Calidifontibacter indicus: one gene and its partner. The protein of the gene in region 2 interacts with the protein of the main gene of each other region in a pairwise test. Links are inferred from orthologs where the notes say so. Each region holds a gene or a part of one and is shown on either strand. Other genes may lie near its edges.

Region 1 (7,817 bases), 230 kb from region 2 along the record:
CGCCGAACGCGAGCACCGGCGTGCGCACCCTGGTGGTGCTGCCGCGCGCATCGATTCGGTTGACCTGCAGGCGCACTCGCCAGGTCGGCGGGCTCCCCGGACGGGCGCGCACCGGCATCGGATCGGAGGCGACCTTCGCCTCCACCCGCACGCTCGACCCACGCTCGGCGAGCGCGGCGATCGGCCCGGCATCGGCGACCGCTCGGTGACCGAGCACCCCGACGAGGGCGGTCGCGGTCGCGAGCGCGATCAGGCCGATCGCTCGACATCCCGGGCGGCTCGAGAACCCGACGGGCACCGTGGCCACTGCAGTGCCGAGCACGCCGAGCACGAGGTTCGTGGGCGACTGGATCAGCGCGGCGGTGGTCGCCCAGGCGACGAGGGCCGGCACCAGCAGGCGGACGTCGAGGTTCGCGCGCTCCCGCAGCGGCGTCATCGGCGCTCAGACGGTGACCAGCGGCCGCAGCTGTTCGAGCAGCTTGTCGCCGATGCCAGCGACCTCGCCGAGGTCGTCGACCGTGCTGAAGCGGCCGTTGGTGGTGCGCCATTGCAGGATGCGGGCTGCGAGCACCGGCCCGACGCCGGGCAGCCCGTCGAGATCGGCCTCGGAGGCAGTGTTGAGGTTGACCGGCCCCGCGGTGTCTCGGCCTCCCGACCCGCCGCTGCCGCCACCACCCGTTGTTGCGCCGCCCGTTGTTGCGGGCGCCGGCGCGACCGACGGCGTCTCGCCCGGTTTCGGCACGTGCACCTGTTCGCCGTCGCCGAGGGGTCGGGCGAGGTTGACCGCCGACAGGTCGGCAGCCGGCGTCGCTCCCCCGGCAGCCTTGATCGCGTCGTCGACCCGCGACCCGGCGGGCAGACGCACAACCCCCGGACGGCGCACCTGACCCACGACGTGCACCAGCACGAAACCTGTCGGCTGGGTGGCGGTGGCCTGGGCGCCACGGGCCAGCCCGGTGGCCGCGTTCGGGGAGACGTTCGGGGAGGCGTTCGGTGAGGCGGAGCCGGCGGCGGCGGTCGAACCGCCCGGCTTCGCGGCAGCCGTGCTCGGCACGGCGAGCGGAGTGGGGGTCGCCTGTTGGCGAGCCGACCACACCCGGAAACCGAAGATGATCGCCACCACCACGAGCACGACCAAGGCACCCAGCAGTGCGGAGCGGCCGGGACGGGTCTCGATATCGGTGTCGGGCAAGGGTGTTCGGAACAACGGGGTGTGTGGACGGATCGGCGCCGGCGACGTGTGCCCGCGCGACCGGCGCTCGGCACGAGTGTGCGGCTCCTGCTCGGGCCAGGGCACGTCGACGTCCGGGTCGTCGTCGGGATCGTCGTAGCCGGCGTGCTGGTCATCGATGGAGTCACGCTCGCGGTCGTCCTCGAGGTCGTCGAACCCGAGAGCCGCGAGACCGCCCTCCTGCGGCGTGCGGCGCCGCCTGCGCAAACCGAAGACCGGTCGCCGGTCGATGAGTTCGTCCTCGTCGGGCAGCCAGGGCGTACGCCGGCCCTCGTCGAGTTCGGCGAGGATGGCGGCGAGCCGGTCGGGTGGCTGCTGACGTGACATGACCCGCACGGTAGGTGCGGCAACCGCTGCGTGGGCGGTGCTCGGCGCCGCCTGTGGACAACCGTCCGACGAACCGGACGCTGTGGCCTGGACCGTCAGCCGCGTGCCGTGCCCCGGGCAAGACGCGGCGCGACGGCGACGGCGAGCATGCCCGGCCCCACGTGCGCACCCAGCGCCGCGCCGAGTTCGACGAGCACGATCTGGCGCGCGTTGGGCACGTCGGCGGCGAGCTGCTCGGCGAGCACCTCGGCCCGCTGCTGGGCATCGAGGTGCTGCACCGCGATGTCGACGCCGTCGGTGTCGGGTTCGTCGCCGATCTCGGCGGCGGCCTGGACCGCGAGCGCCTGCAGTCGAGTCAGCGCCTTGCCCGACGTGCGCACCTTCTCCAGCAGTTCGATCGCGCCGTCCTGGATCGTCAGCAGCGGTTTGATCGCCAGCGCCGAACCCAGCACCGACGACGCGCGCCCGATCCGGCCGCCGCGGCGCAGATGCTCGAGGGTGTCGACATAGAGGAAGCTGCGCGAACGGTCGGCGACCGCACGGGCGATCTGCTCGACCTCGTCCGCGCTCGCGCCTTCCTGGGCCGCGTTCGCGGCCGCCAGCACCGCGAACCCCATCGCCATGCCCATCGATCCGCTGTCGACGACGCGCACGTTCGCCGCGCAGCTCTGGCCGGCGATCTCGGCCGAACTGACCGTCGCCGACGACTTGGCCGACAGGTGCACCGACACGATCTCGTCGATGCCGCGTTCGAGGAGATCCTCGTAGGCCTGCAGGAACGCGCCGGGCGACGGGCGGGACGTCGTCACCTGACGGTGGTCACGCAACGCCGCCGCGACCTGCGTGGGGGTCACGTCGACACCCTCGTCGTACGACGTGCCGTCGATGGCGACGTGCAACGGCACGACGAACACCCGCCCGCGCACCACCCGTCCGGGCGGCAGGCAGGCCGAAGAGTCGGTGACGACGGCGACGGTCATCCGGCGACGATGTTGACCAGCTTGGGAGCGCGCACGATCACCTTGCGAACTTGCTTGTCGCCGATCGCCGACTGCACCCGCTCGCTGGCCAACGCGGCGGCCTCCAGGTCGGCGTCGCTGATGTCGGCGGCCACCTCCAGCCGGTCGCGCACCTTGCCCAGCACCTGCACCACACAGGTCACCTTGTCGTCGACCACCAGCGCCGGGTCGGCGTCCGGGAAGGCCTCGAAGGTGACGGTCTGCTCGTGCCCCAGGCGGTGCCACAGCTCTTCGGCGATGTGCGGCGCCAGCGGCGCGACCATCTGCACCAACGGCTCCACCACCGCGCGCGGCGGGGCGGCCAACCGGGTGACAGCGTTGTTCAGCTCGATCAGCTTCGCGACCGCGGTGTTGAACCCGAAGTGCTCGAAGTCGCGGCGCACGCCGTCGACGGTCTTGGCCAACAGCTTTGCCGTGTCGGCGTCAGGCGCGTCGTCGGTGACGCGCAGGTCGCCGGTCTCCTCGTCGATCACGTTGCGCCACAGGCGCTGCAGGAACCGCTGCGAGCCGACCACCGCTCGGGTCTCCCACGGGCGGGACTGGTCCAGCGGACCCATCGACATCTCGTAGACGCGGAAGGTGTCGGCGCCGTACTGGTCGCACATCTCGTCGGGCGTGACGACGTTCTTCAGCGACTTGCCCATCTTCCCGTACTCCCGGGTGACCCTCTGGCCCTCCCAGGTGTACGTGGTCGTGTCGCCGTCGACGTGCTCGACGACCTCGGCGGCCGGCACCGGTTGACCGCGGTGGTCGCGGAAGGCGTAGGCCTGCACGTAACCCTGGTTGAACAGGCGACGGAACGGCTCCTCGCTGCTGACCTGCCCCAGATCGAACAGCACCTTGTGCCAGAAGCGCGCGTACAGCAGGTGCAGCACGGCGTGCTCGACGCCACCGACGTAGAGGTCGATGCCGCCCGGGTCGTTCGCGACACCGGCGCCGGCGCCACGTCCCGGACCCATCCAGTACTGCTCGCACCCCGGGTCGACGAACCGGTCGTGGTTGTCGGGGTCGGTGTATCGCATTTCGTACCAACAGGATCCGGCCCACTGCGGCATGACGTTGGTCTCGCGGCGGTAGGTCTTCGGACCGTCACCCAGATCCAGCTCGACCTCGACCCAGTCGGTGGCGCGGTCGAGCGGCGACTCCGGCATCGAGTCGGCGTCATCGGGCTCGTAGGTCTTCGGCGAGTAGTTGGCCACCTCCGGCAGCTCGACCGGCAGCATCGACTCGGGCAGCGCGTGGGCGACACCGTCGGCGTCGTAGACGATCGGAAACGGCTCGCCCCAGTAGCGCTGCCGGCTGAACAGCCAGTCGCGCAGCTTGTAATTGATGGTGCCGCGGCCGATGCCGTGCTCCTCCAGGTGGGCGATCATCGCGGCCTTCGCGTCGGCAACTCCCATGCCGTCCAACGAGATCGCGTCGTTCGAGGAGTTGATCGCCGGACCGTCACCGGTGAACGGGGTGTCCATGTCGTGGCCCTCGGACGGCTGCACCGTGCGGATGATCGGCAGCTCGAACGCCTTGGCGTAGTCCCAGTCACGAGCGTCCTGGCCGGGCACGGCCATGATCGCGCCGGTGCCGTAGCCCATCAGCACGTAGTCGGCGATGAAGACCGGAATCGCGGTGCCGGTCAACGGGTTTCGTGCAAAACCACCGGTGAAGACACCGGTCTTGGACTTCTCGTCGGCCTGCCGCTCGACGTCGCTCTTGCGCGACGCCTCCAGCCGGTAGGCGGCGACGGCGTCCGCCGGGGTGGCCGCCCCACCGGTCCAGACCGGCTTGGTGCCTTCCGGCCACGCGTCCGGCACCAACTCGTCGACCAGCGGGTGCTCGGGAGCCAACACCATGAAGGTCGCACCGAAGACGGTGTCGGGTCGGGTCGTGAACACCTCGATCAGCTGACCGGTGCGCTCCACGGGGAACTCCACCGCGGCACCGGTCGACCGACCGATCCAGTTGCGCTGCATCGCCTTGATCGACTCCGGCCAGTCCAGGCGGTCGAGGTCGTCGATCAGCCGGTCGGCGTAGGCGGTGATGCGCATCATCCACTGCGGCAGGTTGCGCTTGAAGACCGGGAAGTCGCCGACCTCGGTCAGCCCCTCGTTGGTGACCTCCTCGTTGGCCACCACGGTGCCCAGGCCGGGCGCCCAGTTGACCGGCGACGCCGACTTGTAGGCCAGCCGGCGGCCGTCGATCTCGGCGCGCTGCTGCGCATCGGTCAGCTCGGCCCACGCACGCCCGTCGGCCGTTGCGACCTCACCGGCGGCGAACGCGTCGACCAGTTCGCTGATCGGACGGGCCTTACCGGCGGCGTCGTCGTACCAGGCGTTGTAAATCTGCAGGAAGATCCACTGGGTCCACTTGTAGTAGTCGGGGTCGATCGTCGCGAACGAACGGCGGTCGTCGTGCGACAGACCCAACTGGCGCAGCTGACGACGGTAGGTGGTGATGTTCTCCTCGGTCGTCTTGCGGGGGTGCTGCCCGGTGCGCACCGCGTACTGCTCGGCCGGCAGACCGAAGGCGTCGAAGCCCATCGTGTACAGCACGTTCTTGCCGGTCATGCGCTGGTAGCGGGCGATGACGTCGGTGGCGATGAAACCCAGCGGGTGACCGACGTGCAGGCCGGCGCCCGAGGGGTACGGGAACATGTCCTGCAGGAAGAACTTCTCCATGGCCTGCACGGTTGCCGCGTCGTCGCCGGACCACGGACCGCTGGGGTTCGGGGCGTGGAAAGTGCCCTGCTCCTGCCAGTTGTCCTGCCAACGGCGCTCGATCTCACCGGCCAGTGCGGCGGTGTAGCGGTGCTTCGGGGTGTCCGAGTTTCCGGTCGCGCCGGTCATGCTCGTCGTGTCAGTCATCGTGCCCTCACGTCGTGTCGTCTGCTGGTGTATGCCGCGGCACCGGACGTGCCCGTTCGTCTGTCATGAAGAAGCCCCCGCCGATCAGGGCTAGGGGCGGCCGCGCCGAGGTCCGATCTGTTCAGCGCGGCGTTCGAAGCAGAAGCAGGCGATGCATGTCGTTCAGAATATCGCAGCCGGTCACCGGCCCTGTCCGCCCACCGGATCGGCGATCCCCCGGCGGATTTCGTCCCCCGCTCAGGCCCTGAGAGAATGCCCCCATGCCCGCTCCGACCCGTACCGATGTTCTTGTTGTCGGAGCCGGCCCCGCCGGCTCGGCCGCCGCCACCTGGGCGGCCCGCCACGGCCTCGATGTCGTGCTCGCCGATGCCGCCACCTTCCCCCGCGACAAGACCTGCGGCGACGGCCTCACCCCGCGCGCGATCGGCGAACTCGACCGGCTCGGCCTCACCGACTGGGTGCGCGCACACACCGTCAACCAGGGCCTGCGCGCCCACGGCTTCGGCCAACGCCTCGAGTTGCGCTGGCCCCAGGTCGAGGGACTTCCCGACTGGGGCTCGGCCGTGCCCCGCACCGAACTCGACGACCACCTGCGCACCCACGCGCTGAAGGCCGGCGCCGTGGGCGTCGAGGACGCTCGCGCCGTCGACGCCCGGGTCGAGGGCGGACGGGTGCGGGCCGTCACCTTCCGCGGCGCCGAGGGCACCTTCGAGATCGAGGCCGAGCGGGTCGTCGTCGCCGACGGTGTGCGTTCGCCGTTGGGCAAGGTGCTCGGCCGCGAGTGGCACCGCGACACCGTCTACGCGGTGGCGGGCCGCTCCTACATCGACTCCACGATGAGCAACGACCCGTGGATCTCCTCCCACCTCGAACTGCGCGGCGAAGAAGGTCAGATCCTGTCCGGCTACGGCTGGGTGTTCCCACTCGGCGACGGCTCGGTGAACCTCGGCGCGGGCACGCTCGCCACCGCCAAGCGTCCGGCCGACATCGCGATCAAACCGCTGATGCAGGTCTACGCCGACACGATCCGGGACGACTTCGGTCTATCCGGTGAGTTGCGGATGGGTGCGTCGGCGCTGCTGCCGATGGGCGGAGCCGTCTCGAACGTCGCCGGCCCCAACTGGGCGCTCATCGGCGACGCCGCCGCCTGCATCAACCCGCTCAACGGTGAGGGCATCGACTACGGGCTGGAGACCGGACGTCTGGTCGCCGACATGCTGCTGGCCGGAGACGACCTGCAGACGGCGTGGCCTGCGCTGCTGACCGACCACTACGGCGAGGCCTTCTCGGTGGCGCGCCGCCTGGCCGGCCTGTTCAGCAACCCCAAGCTGCTCACCGCCCTCGGCCCGATCGGCATGCGCTCCGACCTGCTGATGACCCTCGCGCTGCGCTGGATGGGCAACCTGGTCACCGACGACGACCGCGACCGCGCCGCCCGCGTGTGGCGCTGGGCCGGACGCCGCTCGGTCGGCCTCGACTCCCGCCCGCCGTTCAGCTGACCCACTCCACTTGAGGCAATGACCAAGCCCCGCAACCGATTTCGGTTGCGGGGCTTTGTCAGCGAAGCTGAAAAGTTCAGCTCAGGCCATTGACCTGCTTGGTCAGGGCCGACTTCTTGTTCGCAGCCTGGTTCTTGTGGATGACGCCCTTGGAGACGGCCTTGTCCAGCTTCTGACCAGCGGTCTTCAGCGCTGCCTGCGCCTTCTCGGCGTCACCGGCGGCGACGGCCTCGCGGGTCTTGCGGATCCAGGTGCGCAGCTCCGACTTGTAAGCCTTGTTGCGCTCGGTGCGGATCGCGTTGGTCTTGATCCGCTTCATCTGCGACTTGATGTTTGCCACGAAGTAACTTCCTTGGTTCGGTCTGAATGTTGTCGTAGAGGGCGACGACGCACCGGAACGGATGGGGCGTGGGGACGACCCTGGCGAGTTCGGTGCGTTGGTACTGCAGCGAGCGCGCACGACCAGAGCGCGCACGCGAGGAGTAAATCTACACTCCCCGACCAACGGCCCCCAAATCGTCGCGCCGCCTAGCCCGGAGTTACCGGCCGTGCCGTTCTCTGCAGATGGTGAGCACGGCGCGTTCGACGGCGAAGACGGGGTCGCGTCCGCCGCCCTTCACGTCGAAGTCTGCGGCCGCGACGGCCTGGATGGCGCGGCCGAGTCGGTCGCCGTCCCAGCCGCGGGCCGAGCGGCGGGCGCGGTCGACCTGCCAGGGCGCCATGCCGAGGTCACGGGCGACAGCCCCCGACGAGCCTTGCCCTGCCGAGGCGACCTTCGCGATCTGCCGCAACTGCCCGGCGAGCACCGCCACGATCGGCACCGGGTCGAGGCCCGACGCGAGCGCGTGCCGCAACAGCCGCAGCGCCTCCCCCGCATTGCCCG
Region 2 (7,345 bases):
GTGCTGCCACCCTCTTCGACGGTGCCGAGGCCGCCGCCGGTGATGCGGGCGTGGTGCACGACGCGCACGGCCTTGAAGGGTCGCCCTCGCTCACCCTCCTCGCGGAACCAGGTGTCGACCAGCAGCAACTCCCCCAGCTCGACCGCGAACCCGGTCTCCTCGTAGACCTCCCGCACGATCGCCGACGGGATGTTCTCGTCGAACTCCACCCCGCCGCCCGGCATCGTCCAGGACGGCGTGAACCGGCCTTCCCCGTTCGAATAGCTCAGCAGGATCCGGTCGTTGTCGTCGACGACCGCGGCGTACGCGGCGAGCCGGGTGTCGTACTCGGTGAAGTGCATGGCGCCGGTCTACCAGACGTCGCCGACACGCCTGCGGATCTGGTCGGCGCTCCCGGCCGGCGAACCCCACTGCGCGGTCAGGTGCCACAACTGCTTCATGGGCTGCACCTCGAAGCGACCCGTGCTGACGGCGTCGCCGATGATGCGGGCGTCGATCAGATCACGCTCGGCGATCTGCAGGCCGATGCGGACCGGCTCGCCGCCGCGATAGTCGATCTGGTGTTGCAGGACGTCGGTGTGCAGCACCTGGCCCTCGTGCCACTCGATCGGCAGGCCGAGGGCCTGTGCCCGCCTTTCGACGGGAGTTGCTCGGAAGCAGGGGTCGAGGACGAGCGCCTCGACATCCTGATCGAGCAGCACTCGCCCGTGCACCTGGGCTTCGACGTAACCGTCCAGCGGGTCGTACAGGACTTCCTGGTTGTTGTCGCCGGTCTGCATCGACTCCTCGTGATGGGTCACGGCGTCCCAGAGTCCGAATCGGCGCGCGGTGGCGAACCTCGCGGGCGACAGCGCAGAGTCCGGGAAGCAGAAGGTGGCCCGGTCGAGCATGTGTTCCTTCAACCGAAGATGGGCCGATCCGAATCGTGGCGCACCGCCGAGCGTCCGATACCGGTGGTTCAACGCGCCGTACTTCGGACGCTCTCCTGCCGGTGCTTCGTCGTAGGCGCCGCCGAACAGCGACTGCTCCCAACGCCACCGGTCGCCCCCGATGTGTGCGGTCAATCCGCCGTTGGACGTGCCTGTGACGAACTGGGAGCGGTACTCGCCGTCGGCGAGCATCGCTTCGAGGATCTCGACTCCGCCGAACCCGCGATCAGGGTGAAAGTTGAAGGTGATGCGGTGATGCCTCGCAAGGGGCTCCCCTGCACAGCGAGGGTCGACATGTGCGACTGCGTCGCGCGCCCACTGACTCTGCATGAATGCAGACTAGAGAGAAGTCGGCGAGTCGGTCGCGGGCATCCGGCGCAGGAGGTCGGCGGTGATGTCGAGGTGACCGCGGTGCTGGGCAAGCTCCTCGTAGATGTGCATCAGAACGCCGCCCTTCGTCGCCACCGCAGCCCGTTCGGGTGCGGTGTAGCCGTCGCGCTCCCCTGCTCTGAGCGCGGAGGCTTCACCGTCGAAGGCGGCCAGATCGCTGTGCAGTTGCGCGCGCTGCGAGCGCACGAGGGCGACCAGGTCGGCGACGGTGCCGGACGACGTGAACTCGGCGTCGCGGTCGCGACCGGTCGTGCGACCGGCCAGTTCCGTTGCGCCCCAGTGCTCCATCACGCCGCAGCAGTGCCGGACGAGCACGTACGGCGAGTTGGCCCCGGGCAGGTCGGGACGGACGTTGACCAAGTCGTCACCGAGTCCTTCGAGCGTGGCGCACATTCCGTCGAGAGCGAGGTCGATGTGGCACAGGACGTCCTGCAGGCCGATCGCGTTGTCAGTCATCGAAATCAGCCGTCTGCGCAGGACCGTTCTCCAGAAGCTGTTTGAAACCGTCCTCGTCGAGGATCGGCACACCGAGTTCCTCGGCCTTGGCCGCCTTCGATCCGGCGTTGGCCCCGATCACGACGTAGTCGGTCTTCTTCGAGACCGACCCGGCCGCCTTGCCGCCGCGGGAGATGATCGCTTCCTTGGCGCCGTCGCGGGTGAATCCTTCGAGCGACCCGGTGACCACCACGGTCAGGCCCTCGAGGGTACGCTCGATCGACTCGTCACGTTCGTCGGCCACCCGCACGCCCGCGGCCGCCCACCGCTCGACGATCTCGCGGTGCCAGTCGCTGCCGTCGCCGTCGAACCAGGCGCGCACGGCCTCGGCGATCACCGGACCGACACCCTCGGTGGCGGACAGTTGCTCCACCTCGGCCTCGCGGATCGCCTCGAGCGATCCGAACTCGGTGGCCAGCGCCCGCGCAGCCGTCGGGCCGACGTGCCGGATCGACAGGGCGACCAGCACCCGCCACAGCGGCTGCTGTTTGGCCTTCTCCAGCTCGTCCATCAGTTTGCCGGTGGTGGCCCGGGGAACGGCCGGCTTGGCCGCGGTGGCCTTGGTGAAGAAGAAAGGCTCGCGTTTGGGCGGCTGCTCGACACCGGCCTTCTTGCGTCGGCGCCACACCATGACCTCGGCGAGGTCGTCGGGCACCAGGTCGAACAGCCCCGCCTCGTTGGCGAGCACCGGCTGCTGCGGTGGGTCGACCTCGGGGTCGGCGTCGTCGGGGCGGCCGTAGTCGGGGTCGGTGAGCGCGATCGCGGCCTCCCAACCCATCGCCTCGATGTCGAACGCTCCCCGCGACGCGAGCGAGAACATCCGCTCCCTCAGCTGCGCCGGGCAGGCGCGCGAGTTGGGGCAACGTATGTCTTTGTCGCCCTCCTTCTCGTATGCCAATGTCGTTCCGCAGGAAGGGCATTCGGTCGGCATCACGAACTCGCGCTCGGTGCCGTCACGCAACTCGGCGACCGGCCCGACGATCTCCGGGATGACGTCGCCCGCTTTGCGCAACACCACCGTGTCGCCGATGAGCACGCCCTTGCGTTTCACCTCGAACGCGTTGTGCAGGGTGGCCATCTCGACGGTCGACCCGGCCACCTTCACCGGCTCCATCACCCCGAACGGGGTGACGCGGCCGGTGCGGCCGACGTTGACCCGGATGTCGAGCAGCTTGGTGTTGACCTCCTGCGGCGGGTACTTGTACGCGATCGCCCAGCGCGGTGCGCGGGAGGTGTTGCCGAGGGCACGCTGCGCGGGCACCTCGTCGATCTTGATCACGATGCCGTCGAGTTCGTGCTCGACGTCGTGGCGGTGGTCGCCGTAGTAGTCGACGAACGCGATCACCTCGTCGGGGCTCGACACCACCTTCGCGGTGTCGGTGACCGGCAGGCCCCACGCCCGCAGCAACTCATACGCCCGGCTCTGCCGCTCGATGGTGAGGCCCTCGCGGTGACCGATGCCGTGGACCAACATCCGCAGCGGGCGCGACGCGGTGACCCGCGGGTCTTTCTGGCGCAGCGAGCCGGACGCCGTGTTGCGCGGGTTGGCATAGGGCGGCTTGCCCTGCTCGACCAAGTCGGCGTTCAGCTGCTCGAACGCCTCGACCGGCAGGAACACCTCGCCGCGGATCTCGACGACCTTCGGCACCGCGACATCGCCGGTGGCATTCAGCCGATGCGGGATGCCCTCGATGGTGCGCGCGTTGAGGGTGATGTCCTCACCCGTCGAACCATCACCGCGCGTCGCGGCGCGCACCAGCGCGCCGTCCTCGTAGAGCAGGTTGATCGCCAGCCCATCGATCTTCAGCTCGCACAGGAAGTGGATGTCGCCGCCCGCCTCACGCTGCGCGCGGGCGAGCCACTCGCGCAGTTCGGTCTCGTCGAAGACATTGTCGAGGCTCAGCATCCGCTCGAGGTGGTCGACCGGGGCGAACTCGGTGCTGAACGTGCCACCGACCCGCTGGGTCGGGCTCTCGGGCACCCGCAGCGTTGGGTGCTCCTGCTCCAGCGCCTCGAGTCGGCGCAGCAAGGTGTCGTAGTCGGCGTCGCTGACCGTGGGTGCGTTGCGAACGTAGTAGGCGAACTGGTGGTCGTTGATCTGCTCGACCAGTTCGGCCCACTCGTGGCGGGCCTGCTCGGGCACGTCGGTCGTCTCGTTCTGCACGACGACCATCCTGCCTCAGCCCGCCGACAGGCTCTCGCTCGCTTCGCCGAGCAGTTCGGTGGCCTGCGCCAGCGTGCGCAGGTGGCCCGGCACGCTCGTCGGCGCGACGGCCGCCAGGCCACAGGCCGGGGTCAGCACCACGCGGTGCAGGTCGGCCCCGGTGAGCCCGATCTCGCGCCACGACCTCAGCAGCGGGTCGACGACCTTCTCCGGCCGCACCGCACCCGCGTCGGTGGCGAGGGCGCCCGCCCACAGCGTGCGGCCCGACTCGACGAGTTCGGCGATGCCGTCCCATTGCCGGGGTTTGACCAACGAGATGTCGATCGCCAGGTCGAGCCCGTCGACCCGCCGCACCAGCGGCACCGGCACGTTCGGTGCGCAGCAGTGCAGCACCTGCGCCACCACCAGTTCGGCCACCGCGTCTCGCACGTGCTCCAGACCGTCGACGACGACGCCCTGTTCGACCGGGCGCACACGTCCAAAGCCCGATGCCGTGGGCAGCGCACCGGCGAGCACCGCCGGCAACGAGGGTTCATCCCATTGCAGGACGAGTTCGGCGTCCGGCACGAGTCGGGCCACCTGCTGCAGGTGTTCGCGCACCGATTCGGCCACCGACTGCACGAGATCGCGCGCGGCCCCCGGGTCGGTGAGCACCCGTTCTCCGCGCGGTAGGGCGAGCGAGGCCGCCAACGTCCACGGGCCGCACCACTGCACCTTGAGCCGGCCGCTCCAGCCGTCGAACGCCTCCGCCAGCTCGTCGAGGTCCTGTCGCAGGTAGGCCGCACCGCGGCGCGCGTCGAGGCCCGAACTGTCGGCCAGCCGCCACCCCGAAGGCTGCAGGTCGACCCCGAGACCGACCAGATGCGACGCGGCGCGACCGATCATGTCTGCCCCCGGACCACGCGCAGGAAGCTCGGGCAGGAACGGTATTCCCTTGTCCCCCACAAGATCCCGCACCATCCGGACGGTGTCACGCACATCTGTGCCCGGCATGCTGCCGATCGCGCTGAAGGTCGGTTGGGTCACGGCCAGACACTACGGCAGTGGCCGGCCCGGTGCGGGCCGGCCACTGCCGTTCGGTTCCCTGGCGTTCGGATCCCTGCGGTTCAGATCACTGATAGGTGCTCACTGCACCGAGGAGAGCGGCTTGTTGCCGATGCCCTTCATCGACTTGGTGACCTTCGTGCCGTTGGTCTCCACGAAGCAGGCCGTGATCTGGACGCCCCGCTTCCAGCCCGACTCCGGCGAACTGTTCTGCGACGGGATGATGTCGGTCCGGGTGGTGGTGCCGAGGTACTTCTGGCTGATCGGCTTGCACTTTGCGTACATCGCGGCGTTGTTCTTCGCGAGGCCCGGGTAGGGGTCACCGAACTTGCCGGTCATGAAACCGCCGGTCGACTCCGCGACGTGCGGGCCGTTGCAGGGGGTCAGCTTGACCGAGTCGCCGCTCGGCAGCGAGCTGGTGCAGAACTGGTACTTGTCGAAGCCGTCCTTCTTGATGGCGTCCTTGGCCGAGTAGTTGATCGACTGCACGCCGCTGTCGTCGTTCTTGTACAGCATCACGACGCAGGCGATGCGCTCGTTCGACTTCGGGTCCTTCGACGGCGTGATGCCGTCGCCCAGCCACAACGTGCCGTACGCCGGACCACCGGTGTAGGTGCCGGCGGCGCTGAGGCAGGTGTAATTGCGCAGCGCCGTGCGCTTCACCAGGTCGTCGGTGTACTGCGTGTTGGGCACCACAGCGCTGACCTCCAGCTCGTGGTTGTCGGTGCAGGCGACCTTCTCGTAGGTCTTGTTGCGCAGGCAGTCGCCCACCGCGAAGTCGACCGGCGCAGTCGTGGTCGTGGTGGAGCTGGTGCTCGACGAGGTCGACGTCTCGCTGCTGGTCGAGCTGGAGCTCGACGTGGTGTCGCTGCTCGAGCTGCTGCTGGTGGACGTGGAGCTCTGCGTCGTCGACGGCTGACCGGCTTCGACGGTCGGCCCGTCGCTGCCCCCACAGGCCGCCAGCACGACCGACATCCCCACAGCTGCGAACGCAGCGAACGACCGCTTCATCATCTTGCTCTCTCCCTTGGTGACGGCTCGGGCCAAGCGTATCGACGCGCGCGACGCCGGTCCGGTTCCGGCAGCGGAAAGTTCGGGCTCAGCGAGCCCTGGCCGTGCGCGTGATCGTCGCCGAACCGACCACCCGGGTGCTCTCGTAGAGCACCACCGACTGGCCGGGGGCGACCCCGCGGGTGCGCCGGTCGAGCCGGACGACGACGTCGTCGCCCTCGGCGGTGACGGTCGCGGGGAACTCCTCGCCGTGCGCCCGCAGCTGGGCACCGAGCCGCACCTCGCCCACCGGCGGTGGTCCGGGCCAGCGCGTGTGCGAGCCGTGGATCTCGTCGACCCCGAGCAGTTCCTCGGTGCCCACCACCACCGTGTTCGTCTTCGGCTGCACGTCGATCACGAAACGCCGCGCCCCGTCGGCACGTGGCACCTTCAGCCCGAGGCCGCGCCGCTGGCCGATCGTGTAGGCGAACGCACCTTCGTGCTCCCCCACGACCTCACCGGTCTCGTCGACGATCGGGCCGGTCTCGGCGCCGAGGCGCTGGGTGAGCCAGCCCTGCGTGTCACCGTCGGCGATGAAGCAGATGTCGTGGCTGTCCGGCTTCTTGGCGACCGAGAAGCCGCGCTCGGCGGCTTCCTTGCGGATGTCGGGCTTGGTCGTGTCGCCGAGCGGGAAGAAGGAGTGGGCGAGCTGGTCGGCATCGAGCACGCCGAGCACGTACGACTGGTCCTTGGCCATGTCGACCGCGCGATGCAGTTCGCGACCGTTCGAACCCTCGACGATCTGCGCGTAGTGGCCGGTGGCGACGGCGTCGAACCCGAGCGCGAGCGCCTTGTCGAGCAGGGCCGCGAACTTGATCCGTTCGTTGCACCGCAGACACGGGTTCGGGGTGCGGCCGGCACGGTACTCGGCGACGAAGTCGTCGACGACGTCCTCCCGGAACCGCTGCGCCATGTCCCACACGTAGAAGGGGATGCCGAGCTTGTCGGCGACCCGGCGGGCGTCGCCGGCGTCCTCGATCGTGCAGCACCCCCGGGCCGACTCACGCAGGGTCGCGGCCGACTGCGACAGCGCCAGATGCACCCCGACGACCTCGTGGCCGGCGTCGAGCATGCGGGCGGCGCTGACCGCCGAGTCGACGCCGCCACTCATCGCTGCGACAACGCGCATCAGTTGCCCCTCCCTGCGTGGTGCGCCCGCCGGGCGCGTTCGATCGCCGCCGGCAATGCGGCGAGAATCGCGTCGACGTCCGACTCGGTGCTGGTGCGGCCGAAGGTGAGCCGGAGCGCGCCGCGCGCCTCCTGCTCGGTGAGC

What was found.
Region 1: the proteins of ligA (region 2) and leuS interact in binary tests that used the Escherichia coli proteins (3 or more experiments, as listed by UniProt). The link is inferred for Calidifontibacter indicus from one-to-one orthologs.

The regions. Positions count from the first base shown.
Region 1 is NZ_QTUA01000001.1:2,718,191-2,726,007, forward strand. The notes cover bases 2,335-5,761. They hold leuS (leucine--tRNA ligase), read right to left. Parts: upstream 5,436-5,761; coding sequence 2,535-5,435; downstream 2,335-2,534. Other genes in these bases: DFJ65_RS12930 (DegV family protein), read right to left, coding at 2,335-2,538; DFJ65_RS12940 (geranylgeranyl reductase family protein), read left to right, coding at 5,696-5,761. Outside these bases: DFJ65_RS12920 (DNA internalization-related competence protein ComEC/Rec2), read right to left, coding at 1-436; DFJ65_RS17850 (ComEA family DNA-binding protein), read right to left, coding at 443-1,558; more of DFJ65_RS12930, read right to left, coding at 1,654-2,334; more of DFJ65_RS12940, read left to right, coding at 5,762-6,934; rpsT (30S ribosomal protein S20), read right to left, coding at 7,011-7,274; holA (DNA polymerase III subunit delta), read right to left, coding at 7,474-7,817.
Region 2 is NZ_QTUA01000001.1:2,949,941-2,957,285, forward strand. The notes cover bases 1,378-4,332. They hold ligA (NAD-dependent DNA ligase LigA), read right to left. Parts: upstream 3,988-4,332; coding sequence 1,768-3,987; downstream 1,378-1,767. Other genes in these bases: DFJ65_RS14010 (mycothiol transferase), read right to left, coding at 1,378-1,775; DFJ65_RS14020 (uroporphyrinogen decarboxylase/cobalamine-independent methonine synthase family protein), read right to left, coding at 3,994-4,332. Outside these bases: DFJ65_RS14000 (NUDIX hydrolase), read right to left, coding at 1-341; DFJ65_RS14005 (DUF3626 domain-containing protein), read right to left, coding at 351-1,259; more of DFJ65_RS14010, read right to left, coding at 1,269-1,377; more of DFJ65_RS14020, read right to left, coding at 4,333-5,004; DFJ65_RS14025 (septum formation family protein), read right to left, coding at 5,104-6,036; tRNA 2-thiouridine(34) synthase MnmA, read right to left, coding at 6,122-7,201; DFJ65_RS14035 (cysteine desulfurase family protein), read right to left, coding at 7,201-7,345. UniProt on the Escherichia coli protein: DNA ligase that catalyzes the formation of phosphodiester linkages between 5'-phosphoryl and 3'-hydroxyl groups in double-stranded DNA using NAD as a coenzyme and as the energy source for the reaction.